2 linked regions of the Shinella zoogloeoides genome follow. The protein of the gene in region 1 interacts with the protein of each later gene in a pairwise test. Links are inferred from orthologs where the notes say so. Each region holds a gene or a part of one and is shown in the gene's direction. Other genes may lie near its edges. The genes, in order: cysK and cysE.

Region 1 (9,089 bases):
CATGTCACCTTGAAAGTGACAGGTGTCCGTTAAGCCTTGGTGACGTGGTATTCCTTGATGGCGACCATCTTGATGGCCGAATAGCGCTCCGCCTCGTATCGCAGCGAGAAGGCGTCCTGCGCCAGGAATACCGGATCGCCATCGAGGTCGCGGGCGATGTCGCCGCGGCGCTGGGTGACGAACTTGTCGAGTTCGGCCGGGCTGTCCGACGAAATCCAGCGGCAGACGGAGAAGCGCGACATTTCGAAGGAGACCGGCAGGCCGTATTCCGCCGAAAGCCGCTCCTTCAGCACGTCGAGCTGCAGCGCGCCGACGACGCCGACGATGGCCGGGGAACCGTCTTCCGGCGAGAAGAGCTGCACGACGCCCTCCTCGGCCATCTGCTGGAGCGCCTCCTTCAGCTTCTTGGCCTTCATCGCGTCTTCCAGCCGCACGCGGCGCAGGATTTCCGGCGCGAAGTTTGGCACGCCCTCGAAGACCAGCGCTTCGCCTTCCGTCAGCGTATCGCCGATCCTGAGCGTGCCGTGGTTGGGGATGCCCACCACGTCGCCGGCATAGGCCGTATCGGCAAGCTGGCGCTGCGAGGCGAAGAAGAACTGCGGCGCCGACAGGCCGATCTGCTTGCCCGTGCGGGCAAGGCGCACCTTCATGCCGCGCTCCAGCATGCCGGAGCAGACGCGGGCGAAGGCGATGCGGTCGCGGTGATTGGGATCCATGTTCGCCTGGATCTTGAAGACGAAGGCCGTCATCCTGTCTTCCGACGCATGCACCTTGCGCACATCCGCCACCTGGTCGCGCGGCGGCGGCGCGAAGGCGCCGAGCGCGTTGATGAGGTCGCGCACCCCGAAATTCCGCAGCGCCGAACCGAAGAAGACCGGCGTCAGATGGCCTTCGAGGAACGCCTCGCGGTCGAACGGGCGGCAGGCCTCGCGGGCAAGCTCCAGCTCCTCGATGAAGGCGGCGCGCTCGTTTTCCGGCAGGTTGCCGGCGACCACTGCCGCATCCTCGATCTTCGTCGGCTGTACCTGGGTGTCCGATCCGCGGAAGGTGCGGTCGGCGAGGTGATAGGAACCGCAGAACGTCTTCGAGCGGCCGACGGGCCAGGTGACCGGCGCGGTATCGAGCGCCAGCTTCTCTTCCACCTCGTCGAGGATCTCGAACGGATCGCGGCTCTCGCGGTCCATCTTGTTGACGAAGGTGATAATCGGGATATCGCGCAGGCGGCAGACCTCGAACAGCTTCAGCGTGCGCGGCTCGATACCCTTGGCGGCGTCGATGACCATGACGGCCGCATCCACCGCCGTCAGCGTGCGGTAGGTGTCATCCGCGAAGTCCTCGTGGCCGGGCGTATCGAGGATGTTGAAGACGTTGCCGTCATATTCGAAGGTCATCACCGAGGTGACGACCGAGATGCCGCGCTCGCGCTCGATCTTCATCCAGTCCGAGCGGGTCTGGATGCGGTCCTTCTTCGCCTTGACTTCGCCGGCGAGCTGGATGGCACCGCCGAAAAGCAGCAGCTTTTCGGTCAGCGTGGTTTTACCGGCGTCCGGGTGCGCGATGATCGCGAAGGTGCGGCGGCGGGAGACCGCCTCGGCAAGGGTTTCGGCCATTTTCTGCAATATCCTGTGAGTTGCCGCGGTCTTTACAGTCTCCGCCGGGAAGATGCAATTGACGGGGTGGCACTGCCGCCGGCTTATGGGCGCATGAACGCGCACGCCCCTTCCCAGCCCACGCTCTCTCTCCTCCGCCTGCCACATGGTGAGGGCATCGAGCTTCCCGCCTACGAGACATCAGGCGCCGCCGGCATGGACCTGCGCGCCGCCGTCGAGGCCGACGCCCCGCTGACGCTCGCCCCCGGAAAGCGGGCGCTGGTGCCGACCGGCCTCGTCTTCGAAATCCCGCATGGCTACGAGGGCCAGATCCGCCCGCGCTCCGGTCTCGCCTTCAAGCACGGCATCACCTGCCTCAACACGCCCGGCACCGTCGACAGCGACTATCGCGGCGAGGTGAAGGTGCTGCTTGCCAATCTCGGCGACGAGCCCTTCGTCATCGAGCGCGGCATGCGTATCGCCCAGATGGTGATCGCGCCCGTCACGCAGGTTGCCGTGCGCGAGGCGACCCAGGCCAGCGAAACCGCCCGCGGCGCCGGCGGCTTCGGCTCCACCGGCGTGCGCTGAACCATGTCCGACCGCACCGGGCTGACCTTCCGCTCCAACTATTTCGGCGATCCCACGGCATGGCGCGCGCTCGCCGGCCTTATGCAGGACGTCTTCGGCATCGACGTGACGGTGCTGGACCGGCTCGGCGGGCCGGACCCGAGCAGCGTCGCCTTCGGCTGGTTCGATACGGCGGGCGCCTGCATCGCCAACTTCACCGCCTTTTCGCTGCCGCTCATGGTGGAAGGCCGTGTCGTGCGCGCGGCGGGCCTGCAATCGGGCGCGGTGCGGCCGGATCATCGCGGCCGGGGCCTTTATGGCGACGTCGTGCAGGCAGCGCTGGCGCATTGCGATGCGGACGGCTTCGAGGCCGTTGCGCTGCTGACCGATACGCCTGCGCTCTACCGCCGCCATGGTTTCGAACCCGTGGAGCAGCACCGTTTCGCCGGCCCGGCGCCTGCAGGTGGAACGGCGCGTCCCGTGCGCCGCCTCGAGATCGGAAATGCGGCGGACATGGCGCTGCTCGGCAGGCTGCTCGATGACCGCGAGCCGGTATCCAGTCGGTTTGCACCGTTGCGGCAGAAGGAAATGTTCCTCTTCAACGCGAGCCTGATGCCGGACCTGCGGCTCGACCTGATGGACGAGAACATCGTTCTTGCCTGGCAGGAGGGCGAGGATGGCGGCTTCGAGCTGCTGGATATTGTCGGCGCGCGCATTCCGGCGCTCGCGGACATTCTGGCGAGCCTCCGGATCGCGCCGTCACGGGCCGTCGTGCATTTCGCGCCCGATCGCCTGTCGTGGGAGGGCGAGGCTCTGCCCGATACAGGCGACATGACACTGATGCTGCGCACGCGAAACGGATTGCGGCCCAAGGGGCCTTTCGCCCTGCCGCCCATGGCGGAATTCTGATCCGCCGCCACGGATGGACGCTCTTGCCGGGGGCCATCGGCAGGCGTAGCCTGCCTCACCTTCCGGGAGCTCCCATGACCTTTGCCGTCCTTCTCGCCTATGCCGGCGCCCTGTTCATCGCCGCCATCATTCCCGGTCCCGGCGTGACCGCGATCGTCGCCCGTGCGCTCGGCTCCGGCTTCCGGCCGACCTTCTTCATGGGGCTCGGCCTCATCCTCGGCGACATGGTCTACCTGACGGCGGTCATTCTCGGCCTCGCCTTCATCGCGCAGACCTTCACCACAACCTTCATGCTGATCAAGTTCGCCGGCGCGCTCTATCTCGTCTACATAGCCTGGAAGCTCTGGACGACGGGCCTTCTGCCGCAGACCATCGAGGCACGGCGCTCGACCAGCATGACCGCCTCCTTCCTCTCCGGCCTGTTCGTGACGCTCGGCAACCCGAAGACCATGCTCTTCTACGTCGCGCTCGTGCCGACACTGATCGACCTCGACACGATCGGCCTCAGGGACTATGGCCTATTGCTGGGCGCGACCTTCGTGGTGCTTCTCGCCGTGCTCGTTCCCTATATGGCGCTCGCCTCGCGTGCCCGGCTTCTCCTCAGGCAGCCGAAGGCGCTGCAGCGCCTGAACCGCATTGCCGCGGGCATCCTTGCCGGCACCGCCGCCTATATCGCGACCCGCGCCGCATGAGGGACGATCCGGCTTTTGCCGGAGTGCAAGCCGATTATTCCGCTTTCGGCGTTTTTGCCGCGAAATCCGGACTCGTCTAAGGCGGAATTCCCTCCTACATTCTCCCTCAACGAGAACCGAGGAGCACCCGATGACCGACACACGCAAACCCGGCCGCGGCCGTATCTATGCCTCCATCACCGAGACCATCGGCGATACGCCGATCGTGCGGCTCGACAAGTTCGCGAAGGAAAAGGGCGTCAACGCCACCCTCCTCGCCAAGCTCGAATTCTTCAATCCGATCGCGTCCGTCAAGGACCGCATCGGCGTGGCGATGATCGAGGCGCTGGAAGCGCAGGGCAAGATCACGCCCGGCAAGTCGACGCTCGTCGAGCCGACCTCGGGCAATACCGGCATCGCGCTCGCCTTCGCCGCCGCCGCCAAGGGTTATCGCCTCATCCTGACCATGCCGGAGACCATGTCGATCGAACGGCGCAAGATGCTGGCCCTGCTCGGTGCCGAACTGGTGCTGACCGAGGGACCGAAGGGCATGAAGGGCGCGATCGCCAAGGCGGAGGAACTTGCGGCCACGATCGAGGGCGCCGTCATTCCCCAGCAGTTTGAAAATCCCGCCAATCCGGACATCCACCGCAGGACGACGGCGGAGGAAATCTGGAACGACACGGACGGCGCGGTCGACATCCTCGTCTCCGGCATCGGCACGGGCGGCACGATCACCGGCGCCGGCCAGGTGCTGAAGGCCAAAAAGCCCGGCGTGAAGGTCGTCGCGGTCGAACCAACCGACAGTCCGGTGCTTTCCGGCGGCAATCCCGGCCCGCACAAGATCCAGGGCATCGGCGCCGGCTTTGCCCCGGCCGTGCTCGACACGGCGATCTACGACGAGGTCGTGACCGTCTCCAATGACGAGGCCTTCGAGAATGCCCGCCTCGTCGCCCGCCTCGAAGGCGTGCCGGTCGGCATTTCCTCCGGCGCAGCGCTGGCCGCCGCCGCCAAGGTGGGCAGCCGCCCGGAAAACGCCGGCAAGACCATCGTCGTCATCATCCCCTCCTTCGCCGAGCGCTATCTTTCCACAGCGCTTTTCGAAGGCCTCGGGGGCTGACGTCAAACCGCCCGTCGTGCCGCACTCGCGACGGGCTACCCCTTCGCCCGCCCAGCAGCCTGAAACATGCTCCACCATCTCTCCCTCGGCGTCTCCAACCTGGAGCGCGCGGCAACGTTCTACGACGCGGTGCTGGCCCCGCTCGGTCATGTCCGCGTCTGGTCGGATATTCGTCCCGGCGAGCCGGACCAGGCCGTCGGCTACGGGCCGCCTGATGGCGGCGACAAGCTGGCCCTCAAGCAACAGGGCAATGCGGCCCGCGCGCCGGGCCCGGGCTTTCACATCGCCTTTGCGGCACCGAGCAGAAAGGCGGTCGAGGCCTTCCACGCTGCCGCCCTTGCCGCTGGCGGCACCGACAACGGCCCGCCGGGCCTTCGGCCGCACTACGGCTCGACCTATTATGCCGCCTTCGTCATCGACCCCGACGGGCACAGGATCGAAGCCGTCTTCAAGGGGCCGGCCTGACGCCGGTCAGCCGAGCTTAAAATCGGTATTCAGCGCTCGTACGCGTCAGGTTCCCTCCCTGATCACTAAGCAACTAAGCATCTGTCCAACACGCCCTCGCCGTCCGCAGCACGATGAATGATGGACAAGCCTCGACCGAATCGATCCGTCCGCCTTTCACCAGATCAGCCGCCACCAAATCAGCGGTCGGCTATCTCGTCGCCCACAACAGGCTCACGCCGCCGCGATCAGCCGCTCGCCGGCAATGCGGTAGGAGATCGCCTCCGCCAGGTGGATGCGGCCGACGACCGTGGCCTCGTCGAGGTCGGCGAGCGTGCGGGCGACCTTGAGGACGCGGTGATAGCCCCGCGCGGAAAAGCACATCTTCTCGGCCGCATCGCGCAGAAGCTGGAGACCGCCGGGATCGGGCTCGGCCATCTTTTCGACGAGCGCGGTCGAGGCACGGGCATTGCTCGTGACCGAGCCCATGCCGAGACGGGCGAAGCGGTCGATCTGCAAGGCCCGGGCCCGGGCGACGCGGCGGGCGACGGTTTCGCTCCGCTCCGCCGCCATGGGGCGCAGGAGGTCCGTCGCGGAGACCGCCGGCACGTCGATGCGGATATCGATGCGGTCCATCAGGGGGCCGGAGACTCGCGCCTGATAATCGCTCATGCAGCGGGGGCCGCGCGCGCAGGTGCGGCCCGGCTCGCCCGCCATGCCGCAGCGGCAGGGATTCATGGCCGCGACGAGCTGCACGGCGGCCGGATAGCTGACGCGGTGGTTTGCCCGCGCGATGATGCACTCGCCCGTTTCGAGCGGCTGGCGCAGCGCATCGAGCGCCTGCGGCGAGAATTCCGGCAGTTCGTCGAGAAAGAGCACGCCATTGTGGGCGAGCGAGACCTCGCCGGGTTTCGCCCGCGCGCCGCCGCCGACAAGCGCCGCCATGGTGGCGGAATGGTGCGGAGCGCGGAAGGGCCGGCGATCCGACAGCCGGCCGCCGGAGAGCTGGCCGGCAATGGAGTGGATCATCGAGACTTCGAGCAGCTCCGTCGGCGAGAGCGGCGGCAGGATGGCGGCAAGGCGCGCGGCGAGCATGGATTTGCCCGAGCCTGGGGGACCGACCATCAGCAGGTTGTGGCTGCCGGCGGCCGCCACCTCCAGCGCGCGCTTGGCGCTTTCCTGGCCACGGATATCGGCGAGGTCAGGCAGGTCCGCGGCGGATGCCCGGATCGCCGGCACCGGCCGCGACAGCACCTGCGTGCCCTTGAAATGATTGGCGAGCGCGATGAGGCTTCGCGGCGCCAGGATGTCGAGCCCGCCGCCGGCCCAGGCCGCCTCCGCGCCGTTTTCCGCCGGGCAGACGAGCCCCCTGCCGAGCGCATTCGCGCCCATCGCGGCAGGCAGGGCGCCGGCGACGGGCGCGATCGTGCCGTCGAGATTGAGTTCGCCGATGACGAGAAAACCCTCAAGCGCATCGCCGGGCACGGCGCCGAGCGCCATCATGAGGCCGAGCGCGATGGCGAGATCGTAGTGGCTGCCTTCCTTGGGAAGATCGGCGGGCGCAAGGTTGACCGTCACGCGCTTGGGCGGCAGCGAGAGGCCGGAGGCATGAAGGGCGGCCTGCACGCGCTCACGGCTTTCGGCGACCGCCTTGTCCGGCAGGCCGACGATCTGCATGCCCACCTTGCCGGGCGCCACCATGACCTGCACGTCCACGGGCACGCCCTCGATGCCCTGAAACGCAATCGTACCAACCCGTGCCACCATGATCGCCCCCGCTCGCCCCGGCCGAAAACGGTCTTCGAAGCCGCCCCAGGGTTGCATCCGCAAATCTGGCATGAAACATGGAATGAAACAAGAACAATTATAGAACTTGCGAAGGGATTTTCCACGCTTTGGTTGTGTTCGGTTGCATTCCTGGAACGAAGGCGGGACGTTCGCGAACGGAACGTCCCGCGCATGCCTTTTGCGGAAAGGTCAGCGCTTCTTCTCGATGGCGTCCCACAGGAGGGCGGCGATATCGGCGCCGCCGAAGTTCCTGACCTCGCGGATGCCGGTCGGCGAGGTCACGTTGATCTCGGTCATGTAGTCGCCGATGACATCGATGCCGACGAGCAGGAAGCCGCGCTCGCGCAGCGCCGGGCCGATGCGCGAGCAGATCTCCTTCTCGCGCGCCGTCAGCTCCGTCGCCTCCGGCCGGCCGCCGGCATGCATGTTGGAACGGGCGTCATGTTCGGCCGGCACGCGGTTGATCGCGCCGACCGGCTCGCCGTCGACGAGGATGATGCGCTTGTCGCCCTTGCGCACGTCCGGCAGGTATTGCTGGGCGATAAAGGGCTCGCGGAACATCTGGCCGAACATTTCGAGCAGCGAGGAGAGGTTGCGGTCGTCCTTGGTGGAATGGAAGACGCCGGCCCCGCCATTGCCGTAGAGCGGCTTGAGGATCATGTCGCCCATCTCGTCGCGGAAGCGGCGGATTTCGGCGGGATCGCGGGTGATCAGGGTTGCCGGCATCAGGTCGGCGAATTCGGTGACGAAGATCTTTTCCGGCGAGTTGCGCACCCAGGCCGGATCGTTGACGACGAGCGTCTTCGGGTGGATGCGCTCCAGCAGATGCGTCGAGGTGATGTAGGCCATGTCGAAGGGCGGATCCTGGCGCAGCAGCACCACGTCCATGGTCGAGAGGTCAACGCGCTCGGCTTCGCCCAGCGTGTAATGGTCGCCCCTGACGTCGCGCAGCTCCATCGGCTCGACGGTGGCGTAGACCTTGCCGTCGCGCAGGCTGAGCCGGCCGGGCGTGTAGTGGAAGAGCCTGTAGCCTCGGCTTTGCGCCTCGATGCTCATGGCGAAGGTGGAATCGCCCGCGATGTTGATGGTCGATACATGGTCCATCTGGACCGCGACGTTCTTGATCTTTGCCATGAAAAGTCCCCTGAGGATGCCCGACACATTTAGGATGCGTCAGGCGCTATGGCAACGGGCTCAGGCAAAGCCGTCGATGCGGCAGGTGATGAGGTCGTGGTCGGAGAGCGGCTTGCCGGCGGGAGAGAGCGAAGGAACGATCTCGACCTGCGAAACGGTAAGGCCGCGCGACAAAAACCAGTCGAGCTTCATCGCCCGCTCGGGCCAGCGGGTAATGAGGCTCGGGCGCGTGGTCATGACATCGAGCGGGCCGCCGTGGCGGGTGAAGCCGCGCTCGGCCGCCCGGGCGAAAAGCCCTTCGGCCTCGAAATCGCCGCCGGCATGGTTGCCGGTGTTGAGGTCCCCGCCGATCAGGATGGGCAGGCCGGGAAAGGCCGCGTCGAGCGCATTGATGAGGCCGATCATCTGGCGTTCCCGATAGATGGCCGTGGTGACGCTTTCCAGATGCGTCGACACGAGGACGATCGGGCCGGCTTCTGTATTGACCACACCGCCGATCGCCATGCGCTCGCCAAGGCGCGGCTGGTCGACCTCGCCGATGAACCAGAGGCGTTCGCCTTCGAGGCGCAGCAGGAAGGGTTCGTGCAGCGGCACGGTGGAAAGCAGGCCGTTGCCGTGCAGGCCGCGGCGGTTGAAATCGTCCTTGCAGAATTCGCGCTCCGTCTCGGAGCCGAGGCCGAGCTCGATGAACTCGACGCCGTAGAGATAGGCCATGCCAAGCTGCTCGGCGACCTCGGCCGTGGTGTGGCGCTGGCGCGTGCGGGCCATGCCGTCGTCCATTTCCGAGAGCAGCACGATTTCGGCGCCGGTGATGCCGAGATGTTCGGCGCTTTGCAGCGGGAACAGGCAGCGCTCCAGGTTCCAGGC
Region 2 (9,079 bases), 2.3 Mb from region 1 along the record:
CAGGAAAGCACTATCCGTCGCTTTCAGGCGGTTCTTGTGCGCCGCCAGATCGGCTGCGGCCGCGCAGCGCGCATTGATCAGTTCGCCAAGTGTTTCCAGAAGCTTGTCGGGAGGCGCGGTGGGCGCTGGCTGCTGCATTTGCGAGAGAATGGCGAGAAAGCGGGCATCCAGCCGATCGGTCTTGGCCAAGTGGCCGCAGGCTCTGGCGAACATGCGGGCGCGATACGGATCGACGATAGCGACCGGAAAGCCGCTCTCATGCAGACTGCGATGGGCCAGTCGGTGAAACTTGCCCGTCGCCTCCATCACGATAGAGGCCGGCTGCAGCCCGCGCAGTAGCCGCTTCAGCGCTTGCAGCCCGGCCTTGCCATTGGCGAGCCTGAGGTCGCGGCCCAGCGGATGCAAATGAATGTCGAGCCACTCTTTACAGACATCGACACCGACATAAACTGGTGCCGCGTTTGGTTTTGACGATACCTTGCCTTGCATGCGGGACTTGCTCCCCATCATCTGTTCAGGACAAACGCGAAGGACGGCCGGACCAAGCTCATCCCCGGTTCAAGCCAAGGGGGTCGCGGTCCCGACCGTCCGCACTCCGGCGGATGGCCATCCGCCGGAGTGCGCATCGATCATCAAGCAATCAATGCAAAATGAACATGCAAGGGGGTGATGCGGCGGGAAACGTTGTCCTTTTGCCTTCGGCATCCCCCTCATCCGCCTGCCGGCACCTTCTCCCCGCCGGGGAGAAGGGGACAAGCCGCAATAGTTCACTTCATATGCGATTGCCCTGCCGCTCGCGGGGAGAAGGTCCCGGCAGAGGGATGACGGAAGGCATCCTCAATCCGGCGTGCGGTAGCCGTAGAGCCAGTCGAAATCGGCGGCAAGGCTCTCCGGCTTTCGCATGGACAGCACGAGATTGCGGGCGAGCGCGACCGGGCCGCGGGCGTGATAGGCGAAGCGGTTGAACGCGCCTCGGCTGCGCACGCGGGCGACGCGCGCACGGCGCGTCTTCTCGAAGTCCCGCAGGGCCTCTCCGGTATCAGATGCCTGTCCAAGTACTCTTGCGAGCAGCGCTGCGTCCTCGATGGCCATCGCCGCACCCTGTGCGGCGAAGGGCGTCATGGCGTGGGCGGCGTCGCCGATCAGCACGGTCTTTCCATCCGTCCATGCGCCATCCGGGCAGCCGAAAAGCGGCCAGATCAGCGGTTCGCGCGCCTCCGAGAGGAGGCGGCGGATTTCCGTGTTCCACCCGGCAAAGGCGGCGACCAGGCTTTCGCGGGCCGCGATGTCGCCCTTGCGCAGCCAGCCCTCGGGCGGCGCCTTCGGCTGGGCATGGATCGCGACGATGTTGAAGGCCTGCGTTTCCGCGAGCGGATAGGCGACGAGATGGGCGCGCGGTCCCAGAAAGGCGGTGACGGCACGCGGATCGAGGAAGCGCGGCGCGGCGGCATAGGGCACGAGGAAACGCCAGGCGACATTGCCGGAGTAGCGCGCGGGCAGGGCGCCGGGCACCGCCTGCCTGAGCCGCGACCAGACACCATCGGCGGCGATCAGGACGTCCGCAGGAGCGGCAGCACGGGCCGCGTCGGCGCTTTCGATTCGCTCGCCCATCGTGAGTGTGCACAGCGGTTCTGCGCGAACGGCATCGAGAAGCACGGCTTGCAGCGAGGCGCGGTGCAGCACGCCGTAGGGAGCACCCCACCGACTGCGGGCGGCCTGGCCGGCGGGAACGGAGGCGAGGGGCGCCAGCGATAGTCCCGAAGCCAGGAGAATATGGTCCGGCTCCGTCCACCGGGCGCTGAGCGCATCGAGAAGGCCGAGTTCGGCGAGGATGCGCGAGGCGTTTGGGGAAAGCTGCAGGCCAGCGCCGACCTCTTCGAGGGCGGGCGCCTGTTCCAGGATGTGCGAGGCGATGCCCTTGCGGGCGAGCGCCAGCGCCGCCGTCAGGCCGGCAATGCCGGCGCCGACGATGGTCGTGGATCTTACGGACGACATGAGGATACCGGCCTTTCGGCCGTTACGCCGCGACCTGGTTGGTGAAGGTGCAGCCGACCGGATCGGTCTGGGTGGCCTTCAGGGCCGGGTTGAAGCGAAAGAGGGTCGAGCAGTAGGGGCAGACCTTCTCGTTGTCGTCGCCCATGTCGAGGAAGACGTGCGGATGGTCGTAGGGCACGGACGCGCCGACGCACATGAATTCCTTCACGCCGATCTCGATCGTGCGATGGCCGCCGTCGTTCTGGAAATGGGGAATGCTGTGCCCAGCCATGTCATGCTCCGTCGCAATACCGTCTTTTCTGGCGCGGACCATAGTCGCGTTCGCCTGAAATGTGTAGATGCAAAACCGTCGCGCCTTGCGAGATTTCGGCCGCCTCAGGTTTTCTCGATGGCCGAACGGCATTATGTGCAAGGCAGGAAAACGAAAGACGCCCGCGATGAACCTCGACAACCCACCCTTTTCCCGCTTTACCCATGACGGCCTGGAGCTTGCCTTCTTCGACGAGGGCGAGCCGTCCGGGGATCCGGTGCTGCTGATCCACGGCTTTGCCTCCAGCGCCAGTGTCAACTGGGTGTTTCCCGGTTGGCTGAAGACGCTGGGCGACGCCGGCTACCGGGTCATCGCGCTGGACAACCGAGGCCATGGCGCCAGCGCCAAGCCGCACGATCCGGCGCTCTACACTCCGCCGCTGATGGCGGGCGACGCGGCGGCGCTGCTCGATCACCTCGCCATTCCCGAGGCGCATGTCTTCGGCTATTCCATGGGCGCGCGCATCACGGCCTTCATGGCGCTCGCCCATCCGCACCGTGTGCGCTCGGTCGTCTTCGGCGGCCTCGGCATCGGCATGGTCGAGGGTGTCGGCGACTGGGATCCGATCGCCGACGCGCTGCTGGCGCCTTCGCTGGACGTGGTGAGCCACGAGCGCGGCCGCATGTTCCGCGCCTTCGCCGACCAGACGAAATCCGACCGGCAGGCGCTTGCCGCCTGCATCATGACCTCGCGCGATCTCCTGACCGAAGCGGACATGGCGCGCATCGACGTGCCCGCGCTGATCGGCGTCGGCACGAAGGACGATATCGCCGGCGCGCCGCAGCCGCTCGCCGACCTCATGCCCGACGCCCGCGCCCTCGACATTCCCGGCCGCGACCATATGCTGGCGGTCGGCGACAAGGTGTTCAAGCGCGCCGTGCTGGAATTCTATGCGCAGATCGGCGGCCGCTGATGCGGCGTTTACGACAATAGTCGCCCAGCCATTTCGTTCGGCCGGGCTTTGCTCTATATTCTGACGAGTACGATACCAAGGAGTGCGGCGATGGTCGCGACGAACGAACTGCGGGCCGACGACAAGCTCAAGGCCATGGATCCGATCTGGGACAGCCTGCGCGAGGAAGCGCGCGTTGCCGCGCAGGTCGAGCCGCTGCTGGCAGCCTTCCTCTATTCGACGGTGCTGAACCACCGCTCGCTGGAGGAAAGCGTGATCCATCGTGTCTGCGAGCGCCTCGACCATCCGGACCTGCAGGCAAACCTGCTGCACCAGATCTTCGACGAGATGCTGGAGGACTGGCCGGAATGGGGGAGCATCCTGCGCGTCGACATCCAGGCCGTCTACGACCGCGACCCGGCATGCCTGCGGTTCCTCGATGCCGTGCTCTACTTCAAGGGTTTTCACGCCATCCAGACCCATCGCCTGGCGCACTGGCTGCACGGCAAGGGCCGGCGCGACCTGTCGCTCTACGTGCAGAGCCGGTCCTCCAGTGTCTTCCAGACCGACATCAACCCGGCCGCGCATATCGGCAAGGGTTTCTTCCTCGACCATGCGACGGGCCTGGTCGTCGGCGAGACGGCGGTCATCGGCGACAATGTGTCGATCCTCCACAACGTCACGCTCGGCGGCACCGGCAAGGAGGGCGGCGACCGCCATCCGAAGATCGGCGACGGCGTGATGATCGGCGCCGGCGCGAAAATCCTCGGCAACATCCATATCGGCCATTGCTCGCGCATCGCGGCAGGCTCGGTGGTGCTGAAGCCCGTGCCGCCGAAATCGACGGTCGCCGGCGTGCCGGCGAGGGTCGTTGGCGAGGCCGGCTGCAACGAGCCGTCGCGCGCCATGGACCAGCTGCTGGCCGCCTTCGACTACGATCTCTAGGACGGATCGCCATTCGGCGAATGCCGGCCTGAACTCGATATCGGTCCGCCCTTAACAGGGAAAAGTCGCTTTCTCGTGGAATTCGAGGGTTTACACACCCCGGAGCAGGTGCGAGAAGCGCGCCAACCCAACCGTTACGGAGACATATCGTGAAGCCGGAAGAAATCAGGAAGCTCGAGGCCTACTTCAAGCGCAATCTCAACAAGGAGATCGTCATCAAGGCCCGCCCGCGCAAGGATGAATCGGCGGAAGTCTATCTCGCAGACGAGTTCCTGGGCGTGATCTTCCGCGACGACGAGGACGGCGAGCTGTCCTACAATTTCTCCATGGCGATCCTCGACATCGATCTCTGATCTGTCGCGTCCTGCAGGACTATAAGGCCCGGCAGCCCTTGGCGCCGGGCCTTTCTATTATTGTTTTGCGACAGATTGCGGTTTGTCAGCGTCAATGATCATACCTATCTCGCAAGGCCTTGCTTTGCCTGCGAAATATTGCATTGCAGCATTCGCATTGACTTTTTTGTGCGTTGCATATAGTTTCCTGCCATATCCCCGGGATCCAAAGGAGACTTCGATGTTCAATTTCGATGAAGCAAACAAGAAGGGCAAGGAAGCCGTGGACACGCTCGTCAAGAGCTACACGACGGCCGCCCAGGGCTGGCAGGCAATCGCCAGCGAGACGACCGACTACTCGAAGAAGTCCTTCGAAAACGGTCTTGCCCACTTCGAAAAGCTCTCGAGCGTCAAGAGCGTCGAAGCTGCCCTCGAGCTGCAGACGGCATTCGTGAAGTCCTCCTACGAAGGCTTCGTCGCCGAAGCCACGAAGCTTACGGAAATGTATGCCGACCTCGCCAAGGGCGCCTACAAGCCCTACGAAGCACCGGTCGCCAAGGCCACCTCTGCCGCCAAGGCTGCCGTCGCGGCCTGATCCTTCCCGATCAGCCTGCGCGCATAACGTTTACAGGCCGGATGCGGGCAACCGCAGCCGGCCTTTGCGCGTTTCGGGGATTGCGCGAGGCTGACGTAGCGGCGGCAAATTTCGCTATTTCCTTCGGATGGCCCGCGATTATGATTGCAGTGCGAAGCGAGGGTCTTACAATCGTGGGCCGAGACATTAGATAACAGTTCCAGAAGGCAGCCCCGGCGAAATGCGCCAAGGCAAATGACTGTAATCAAGGGAATGAGCACGCATGGATGTGAGACGGGTCCGGATGCAGGACGGTGACGAGGGCGGCGACACTCCCGGTCGCAGCACCTCCGTCATTACCCGCACGAAGCCCAAGACCAAGAAGCCGAGCCTCTATCGCGTCCTGCTTCTCAATGACGATTATACTCCCATGGAGTTCGTGATTCACATTCTGGAACGTTTCTTCCAGAAGGACCGTGAAGCGGCCACGCGGATCATGCTGCATGTGCACAATCATGGCGTAGGCGAGTGTGGCGTGTTCACCTACGAGGTTGCCGAAACCAAAGTGACACAGGTGATGGATTTCTCCCGCCAGCACCAGCACCCGCTGCAATGTGTCATGGAAAAGAAATGAGGAACGAACGTGCCAACATTTTCTGCAAGCCTTGAAAAGGCCCTCCATCAGGCACTGACCTACGCGAACGAGCGCCACCACGAATATGCGACGCTCGAGCACCTCCTGCTCGCCCTGATCGACGACGGCGATGCGGCCGCCGTGATGGGCGCCTGCAACGTCAATCTCGACGTGCTGCGCAAGACCGTCACCGACTATGTCGATCACGACCTTGCCAACCTGGTGACGGGATACGAGGAAGATTCCAAGCCGACCTCCGGCTTCCAGCGCGTCATCCAGCGTGCGGTGATCCATGTCCAGTCGTCCGGCCGCGAGGAAGTGACCGGGGCCAACGTGCTCGTGGCGATCTTCGCCGAGCGCGAGAGCCATGCCGCCTATTTCCTGCAGGAGCAGGAGATGACGCGCTACGACGCGGTCAACTTCATCTCGCACGGCATCGGCAAGCGTCCCGGCTCCACCGAGGAGCGCAAGGTGCGCGGCGCCGAGGACGGCGAGAACGAACCGAAGCAGGCCCGCAACGGCAACGAACAGGAAGAGGCGGCCAAGAAGCAGGACGCCCTGACCGCCTATTGCGTCAATCTCAACGAGAAGGCGAGGGGCGGCAAGATCGACCCGCTCATCGGCCGTCATGCCGAAGTGAACCGGACGATCCAGGTCCTCTGCCGCCGTTCCAAGAACAATCCGCTCTATGTGGGCGATCCGGGCGTCGGCAAGACGGCCATTGCCGAAGGCCTTGCCAAGCGCATCGTCGAAGGCAAGGTGCCGGAAGCGCTGGCCGATGCCACGATCTTCTCGCTCGACATGGGCACGCTGCTTGCCGGCACGCGCTATCGCGGCGATTTCGAGGAACGCCTGAAGCAGGTCGTCAAGGAGCTGGAAGATTATCCGGGCGCCGTGCTGTTCATCGACGAGATCCACACGGTCATCGGCGCCGGCGCCACCTCCGGCGGCGCGATGGATGCATCGAACCTCTTGAAGCCGGCGCTTTCCTCCGGCGCGATCCGCTGCATTGGCTCGACGACCTACAAGGAATACCGCCAGTTCTTCGAGAAGGACCGGGCACTCGTGCGCCGCTTCCAGAAGATCGACGTGAACGAGCCGACCATCGACGACACGATCGAGATCATGAAGGGCCTGAAGCCCTATTTCGAGGAATACCACAAGCTGCGGTACTCCAACGAGGCGATCAAGTCGGCCGTCGAACTGTCGGCGCGCTACATCAACGACCGCAAGCTGCCGGACAAGGCGATCGACGTGATCGACGAGACCGGTGCGGCCCAGATGCTGCTGCCGGCCGGCAAGCGCCGCAAGCTGATCACCGAGAAGGAGATCGAGGCGACGGTCGCCACCATGGCCCGCATTCCGCCGAAGACGGTTTCCAAGGACGACGAGCAGGTGCTTTCCAACCTTGAGAAGGAACTGCGCTCGGTCGTCTACGGCCAGGACCTCGCGATCGAAGCCCTGGCATCGGCGATCAAGCTTGCCCGGGCGGGCCTGCGCGAACCGAACAAGCCGATCGGCAGCTACCTGTTCTCCGGCCCGACTGGCGTCGGCAAGACGGAAGTCGCCAAGCAGCTTGCGAGCTCCCTCGGCGTAGAACTGCTGCGCTTCGACATGTCGGAATACATGGAGCGGCACACGGTCTCGCGTCTGCTCGGTGCACCTCCCGGCTATGTCGGCTTCGACCAGGGCGGCCTGCTGACCGACGGTGTCGACCAGCATCCGCATTGCGTGCTGCTGCTCGACGAAATCGAGAAGGCCCATCCGGACCTCTACAACATCCTGTTGCAGGTCATGGACCACGGCTCGCTGACCGACCATAACGGCAAGAAGATCGACTTCCGCAACGTCATCCTGATCATGACGACCAATGCGGGCGCGTCCGACATGGCCAAGGCCGCCATCGGCTTCGGCTCGTCCAAGCGCGAGGGCGAGGACATGGAGGCGATCAACCGCCTGTTCACGCCGGAATTCCGCAACCGTCTCGATGCGATTATCCCGTTCGGCTCGCTGCCGACGCCGGTCATCCATCAGGTCGTGCAGAAGTTCGTCATGCAGCTCGAAACCCAGCTTGCCGAGCGCAACGTCACCTTCGACCTTCAGCAGGACGCAATCGCCTGGCTGGCGGAGAAGGGCTACGACGAGAAGATGGGTGCCCGTCCTCTGGCGCGGGTCATCCAGGAGAACATCAAGAAGAAGCTCGCCGACGAAATCCTCTTCGGCAAGCTCAAGAAGGGCGGCGTCGTGCGCGTCTCCGTCGGCCCGAAGGAAGACGGCTCGAAGGGCCTGATCCTCGACGCCGTGCCGGAAACCGCGCCGATCAAGCCGAAGGCCGAGATCGCCGAACGCCCCGCCAAGCAGGCAAAGCCGCGCAAGGCCAAGGAAACCGTCGCCGCCGAGGCAGCGCCGGCAAAGGCCAAGTCGTCGAAGAAGGCGGCGGAAGCCAAGACCGAGGAGCCGAAGGACGAGCCGACGCGCAAGTCCGGCACGGTTCCGAAGGTGCCGCGCAAGAAATAACGGTTTTGCAGATGACAGGGGCCGGGCGGGAAACTGCTCGGCCTTGCCTTGTCGATACCCCCTCATCCGCCTGCCGGCACCTTCTCCCCGAGGGGAGAAGGAGAAAAACGAGAGGGCGCATCTCCTTCCTCCCGTCTCCCCTCGGGGAGAAGGTGGCCCGAAGGGCCGGATGAGGGGGGCTCCTCGCTGCAAGAGACGTTCATGACCGCCGCGCCAGACCCCCATTCCCAGACGCATTGGTTTCTTCAAGGCATGTGCGGCCTTTTCAGCCTGCCGGCGATCATCCTGATGCTGTCCTTCGTGGGCTTTGCCGCCTTCACGGCGGAGGCGGGGGTGCCGGTCGACCAGGTGATGTTCATGACCGGCATGGTCTGGGCGCTGCCGGCCAAGGTGATCCTTGTCGGCTCGATGCTGTCGGGCGCGCATGTCGCGACGGCCTTCATCGCCGTGACGCTCTCTTCCGTGCGCATGATGCCGATGGTCGCGGCGCTGGTGCCGGAAATCCGCACTGGCCGCACGCCGACCTGGCTGCTGTTGCTTGTCTCCCATTTCGTCGCCATCACCGCCTGGGTCTTCGCCATGGAGCGGGTGCGGGACGTGCCGCGCAACGGGCGCGTCGCCTTCTTCGCCGGCTTCGGCATGACGCTGACCCTGACCAACATCCTGCTGGTCGGCCTTGTCTACGGTGCGGTCTCCGAGTTCCCGCCGATCGTCTCCGGCTGCCTGTTCTTCCTGACGCCGGTCTACTTCCTCACCTCGATCTGGATTTCCGCGCGCCATCGCGTGATCTACTGGGCGCTCGGAATCGGCCTTGCGCTCGGCTGGCTCTTTGCCGTGATCGCGCCGGAATACGACATCCTGCTTGCCGGCGTCCTGGGCG

What was found.
Region 2: the proteins of cysK (region 1) and cysE interact in binary tests that used the Escherichia coli proteins (3 or more experiments, as listed by UniProt). The link is inferred for Shinella zoogloeoides from one-to-one orthologs.

The regions. Positions count from the first base shown.
Region 1 is NZ_CP132311.1:3,943,658-3,952,746, reverse strand. Bases 3,016-5,871 are described here. They hold cysK (cysteine synthase A), read left to right. Parts: upstream 3,016-3,887; coding sequence 3,888-4,856; downstream 4,857-5,871. Other genes in these bases: Q9316_RS20370 (YifB family Mg chelatase-like AAA ATPase), read right to left, coding at 5,535-5,871; Q9316_RS20375 (VOC family protein), read left to right, coding at 4,923-5,321; Q9316_RS20385 (LysE family translocator), read left to right, coding at 3,140-3,757; Q9316_RS20390 (GNAT family N-acetyltransferase), read left to right, coding at 3,016-3,065. Outside these bases: Q9316_RS20400 (peptide chain release factor 3), read right to left, coding at 30-1,610; dut (dUTP diphosphatase), read left to right, coding at 1,704-2,177; more of Q9316_RS20390, read left to right, coding at 2,181-3,015; more of Q9316_RS20370, read right to left, coding at 5,872-7,067; gshB (glutathione synthase), read right to left, coding at 7,278-8,222; Q9316_RS20360 (endonuclease/exonuclease/phosphatase family protein), read right to left, coding at 8,283-9,089.
Region 2 is NZ_CP132311.1:1,646,420-1,655,498, reverse strand. The notes cover bases 2,380-5,225. They hold cysE (serine O-acetyltransferase), read left to right. Parts: upstream 2,380-3,308; coding sequence 3,309-4,142; downstream 4,143-5,225. Other genes in these bases: Q9316_RS09290 (phasin family protein), read left to right, coding at 4,716-5,069; Q9316_RS09295 (DUF3126 family protein), read left to right, coding at 4,292-4,495; Q9316_RS09305 (alpha/beta fold hydrolase), read left to right, coding at 2,433-3,218. Also shown: Q9316_RS09320 (IS110 family transposase), read right to left, coding at 1-489; Q9316_RS09315 (FAD-dependent monooxygenase), read right to left, coding at 838-1,995; Q9316_RS09310 (zinc-finger domain-containing protein), read right to left, coding at 2,018-2,266; ATP-dependent Clp protease adapter ClpS, read left to right, coding at 5,332-5,682; ATP-dependent Clp protease ATP-binding subunit ClpA, read left to right, coding at 5,692-8,199; Q9316_RS09275 (AzlC family ABC transporter permease), read left to right, coding at 8,401-9,079.